One region of the Mesorhizobium sp. LjRoot246 genome, then DNA from elsewhere that is predicted to be linked to it. Evidence: predicted binding sites of a transcription regulator. Region 1 holds the regulator's gene; the other holds the start of a gene.
What was found. The regulator LexA, encoded in region 1, represses DNA repair genes until DNA is damaged. The targets are predictions, from matches to a motif close to TGTTCNNNNTGTGTTCNG.
Positions count from the first base shown of each region.

Region 2: recA (recombinase RecA) is a predicted target of LexA. The motif match lies at 1,772-1,789, and genes of this name have one in related genera.

Region 1 covers NZ_CAXUSN020000001.1:4,007,675-4,010,078, reverse strand. The annotation lists gene kynU (kynureninase) at 1-358, shown strand, start outside; gene lexA (transcriptional repressor LexA) at 805-1,545, shown strand; gene ACSQ3L_RS19405 (ComEC/Rec2 family competence protein) at 1,539-2,404, opposite strand, start outside.
Region 2 covers NZ_CAXUSN020000001.1:4,449,256-4,451,659, forward strand. The annotation lists gene alaS (alanine--tRNA ligase) at 1-255, opposite strand, end outside; gene recA (recombinase RecA) at 551-1,648, opposite strand; gene ACSQ3L_RS21830 (carbohydrate kinase family protein) at 1,930-2,404, shown strand, end outside.

The sequences.
Region 1 (2,404 bases):
GGACGACGTCGACATGCCGGAATTGCGAAAGAAGAGCGTCGCGCTGACCGAACTGTTCATCCAGCTCGTCGAAGCGAAGTGCGGCGCCTATGGTCTCACCCTGGAAAGCACCCGCGACGCTACTAGGCGCGGCAGCCAGGTGTCGTTCCTTCACGATCATGGCTATCAAATCATGCGGGCGCTGATCGAGCGCGGGGTGATCGGTGATTTCCGCGCGCCGTCGACCATACGTTTCGGATTTACGCCGCTCTATGTCGGCTACAAGGATGTGTGGCTGGCGGTTGAAGTGCTGGAAGACATTCTGCGCACAAATGCATGGCAAGACCAGCGTTTTGCCGTCAAGGAGGCCGTTACCTGACGCAGCCCTCTCGCCGATTGTTGTCGCCGACTTACCTCCTGGTCGGATGACCGAGGGACGAATTTCTAGCTCGCAAATGCATTCCCCGCCGGGCTGCCGCGCTGGGTGCAATAATTAACCAAGGTTGGCATTTTGGCTTCGTTTCGTTCACGGCAAGCGAACGCCGGGAAAGCTGGGAAATGCCCCGGCTGCGGGTCCATCAGCGGCTGATGCCACGCCTGGGATGAGGGTAGGGCCACAGCCTATTAACCATAATAATTTCAATGCCGGCAAGCGCAGTACGGCGGCGCGCAATCGTGCGTGCGGCTCGCTGGCCACCACCGAATAATTTCGGCCCCCTTAATAAATTCATTAAACTTTAAACAGTTGCAGAACACAACTGGAACAGATAGGGTTTGTTCTGGGTTTGTTTTTCGATTCTGGTTTCAGGCAACCTGGGGGCCGCCATGCTGACACGCAAGCAACATGAACTGCTGATGTTCATCCATGAACGCCTGAAGGAGAGCGGCATTCCGCCGTCCTTCGACGAGATGAAGGAGGCGCTCGATCTTGCCTCCAAATCCGGGATTCACCGGCTGATCACGGCACTCGAGGAGCGCGGCTTCATTCGCCGGCTGCCCAACCGGGCACGCGCGCTGGAAGTGCTGCGGCTGCCGGATTCGATCGCGCCCGGCCTCAACGCGGCAAAGAAGTTTTCGCCAAGCGTCATCCAGGGCAGCCTCGGTCAGGGTGGTGGTCTGGGCCGGCAGCTCAAGCCGGCGCCTTCGCGGATGCCTTCGCCCGGTAATGACGACGACGCGGTCTCCGCAGTGTCGATCCCGGTCATGGGCCGCATCGCCGCCGGTGTGCCGATCGATGCCATCCAGCATCAGACGCATTCGATCTCGGTGCCGCCGGACATGATCATGGGTGGCGAGCACTATGCGCTGGAAGTCAAGGGCGACTCGATGATCGAGGCCGGTATCTTCGACGGCGACACCGTCATCATTCGCAACGCAAACACGGCGAGCCCCGGCGAGATCATCGTGGCGCTGGTGGATGAAGAGGAAGCGACGCTGAAGCGGTTCCGCCGCAAGGGTGCCTCGATTGCGCTGGAAGCCGCCAATCCGGCCTACGAGACACGGATTTTCGGGCCGGACAGGGTCAAGGTGCAGGGCAAACTCGTCGGCCTGATCCGCCGCTACTGAGACGTCTGCGGACTGACCATTGGCTTCTCGGGTTTCTTGAAGGGTGGCAGGCCCCTCGCCTCGCGCGAGAATTTGCGTTGCGCGTGCCAGGGCCGATATGGGCTGTCCACCGCGAAGCTAATCGTCGCCGGCGTGGTTGCCGATTGGCGATCGAAGAAGATCGCGGCACTGCCTTTGCGAGCCAGTTGCCGCTTGGTGACCACGAGAACTAGCGGGTTGTGGCAGGCGTCATACGCGGTGGCGTCGTTGATGACGATCAGGTCTGCGAAGCCGCAGGTTTTCCACGTGTCTTTCCGGTCTTCGATATAGGCAATGATCGCGCCGGACGGGTGCTTGGCCAGACAAACGCCCGAGGTGCAATAGAACGGCGATCCCGGCGGCAGTTCTGTGGCATCCGCGATCTCGAATTGTCCGTCACCCTTGTCAAACACCTCCGGCACGATGATGGTTTCGGATATCAGCGCGCGTTTCCAGTTGTCGACCGTGAATTCGTTCGGCCGTGCGCGGCTGACGGCGAGCTCGCCGCCGCCGATTGGCAGCGCCACCAGCCTGGCGTCCTCCGAGATCAGCACGTCGGGCGTGCGTGTGTCCGAGACGGTCAACAGGCCGGCAAGCGCGACTGGGATGGCTGCGAGCCGCAGCCATGTCGTCGCCATCGTCGCAGTGACCAGGGCGATCGCTACCAGCAGGACGGACTGCTGCGAAATCAATCCGACCGCATCGACAGGCGAACGCTCGGAGATCCACCCCGATATGGCGATCATCATCGTCAGGCCCTTACCCATCAGATAGAGGGCCGGCCAGTCCAACCCGAACGGCATCAGCAGCGCGCTGGCAACGGCCAGAAACATGACGACTG
Region 2 (2,404 bases), 440 kb from region 1:
GCGCGCGGTGTAGCCGACATTGTCGAGATCATTGTGCTTGCCGCCGGCGCGAACGCTTTTCTGGGCGGTCGAGGCACGCGAATAGGGCCGCTTCTCCAGACCGGTGAAGACGTTCTTGAACTGCACCATGCCGGCATTGGTGAACATCAACGTCGGATCGTTGCGCGGCACCAGCGGGCTCGACGCGACGATCTCGTGACCCTCCTTGCGAAAGTAGTCGAGAAATGTCGACCGGATTTCGTTCACGCCACTCATGAATGCTGCCTTTTCGAGAGAGCCGCCGGCAAAACCGGCGGAAATGGGCTCTAGACTTATTAGAAGATAAGACTTGGCCTTTTAGCCGCCGCGTCGCACCCTGTCCAGAAACACGGAATTGGTCCAACCTGCGGTCTTTGCCGGGCAGTTCGAACCGGCCTGGCTCGCCGCCAAAACGCAAAACCGCCGGCGCTAGGCCGGCGGTTTCAAAACGCAATAACGCGGAACTCAATTACATAAGCCTGAGATAATAGAACGCGATTATGGCCGAACTCCGGCCGACATCGCGGGGCTGTTACATCGCGCCGGATTCCTCCTCGAACCCGTCGTCGCCACCTTCGGAGCCGCCATTCTCAAGGAATTTCTCGGCGATCAGCCCGGCATTCTGCCGGAGCGCCAGTTCGATCTCACGCGCGGTGTCGGGATTGTCGCGCAGGAACAGTTTTGCATTCTCGCGGCCCTGGCCGAGACGCTGCGAATTGTAGGAGAACCAGGCGCCCGACTTCTCGACCACGCCGGCCTTGACGCCGAGATCGACAAGTTCGCCGGTCTTGGACACACCTTCACCGTACATGATGTCGAACTCGACCACCTTGAAGGGCGGCGCCAGCTTGTTCTTGACCACCTTGACGCGGGTCTGGTTGCCGACGACCTCGTCGCGGTCCTTGACCGAGCCGATGCGGCGGATGTCGAGGCGCACCGATGCGTAGAATTTCAGCGCGTTGCCGCCGGTGGTGGTTTCGGGCGAACCGAACATGACGCCGATCTTCATGCGGATCTGGTTGATGAAGATGACCATGGTGTTGGAGCGCGAGATCGAGGCGGTCAGCTTGCGCAGCGCCTGGCTCATCAGGCGGGCCTGCAGGCCGGGCAGCGAATCGCCCATCTCGCCTTCGATTTCAGCGCGTGGCGTCAGCGCCGCGACCGAATCGACCACCAGCACGTCGATGGCGCCGGAGCGCACCAGCGTGTCGCAGATTTCCAGCGCCTGCTCACCGGTGTCGGGCTGCGAGATCAGGAGGTTTTCGAGATCGACGCCAAGCTTGCGGGCATAGACCGGGTCAAGCGCATGCTCGGCATCGACGAAGGCGCAGATGCCGCCCTTCTTCTGGGCTTCAGCCACGGTGTGCAGGGCCAACGTCGTCTTGCCCGAGCTTTCCGGCCCGTAGATTTCGATGATGCGACCGCGCGGCAGGCCACCGACGCCAAGCGCGATGTCGAGGCCAAGCGAGCCGGTCGGCACCGTTTCGATCTCGACGACCTGCTCGTTCGCGCCGAGCCGCATGATCGAGCCCTTGCCGAAAGCCCGCTCGATTTGCGACAGCGCCGCATCCAGAGCCTTTGATTTGTCCACTGCCTTGTCCTCTACCAGCCGCAAAGAATTCTGAGCCATGATACATCACCCCTTGGTCGTCAATGAAGGCCGGACAATCCGTAATCCCTGCCCATTTGTACCTTTTTTGTTCTCGTTTGGCAAGAGGGATCAAATATCTGAAAAACAAACAATATCCGGATTTGTTCTTTTTATGTTCAAGGAATTCGATCAGGGATGCACCATACGTTGGGCCAGACGGCTCGGTTGTTTCGACCTGCCGAATCGCCGCCTTGCATGCGAAGCTCCGTCGCACAGCCTAGCGCTTGTGCGGCTGGAATAACAAAGGTCATATCGCCGGCATGCTGAAATCCGCGAAAATCCTGGCCATCGGCGGCGCCCATATCGACCGGCGTGGCCAGGTGTCCGGCGCTTACGTGCCTGCCGCCTCCAATCCCGGCACGATGCGCGAGGATGTCGGCGGCGGCGTCTTCAACGCATTGCGCAGTGCGGTGCTTCGTGGCGTCTCCGCGTCGCTCATGTCGGCGCGCGGTGGCGATGCAGCGGCCGATACAGTTTCCCGCGCTATCGCCGAGGCTGGCATTGCCGACCTGTCGGCCGTGTTCCTCGACCGCACCACGCCGAGCTATACGGCGCTGATCGACCGCGACGGCGAACTGATCGTCGGCTTCGCCGACATGGCGCTCTATGACCTGGCGTTTCCCAAGCAGATCAGGCGCTCCAGGGTCCGCGAGGTGATCGCTGCCGCCGACGCTGTCTTCTGCGACGCCAACCTGCCGACGGCAGCACTGGAGCGGCTGGTCTTGCTTGCCGCCG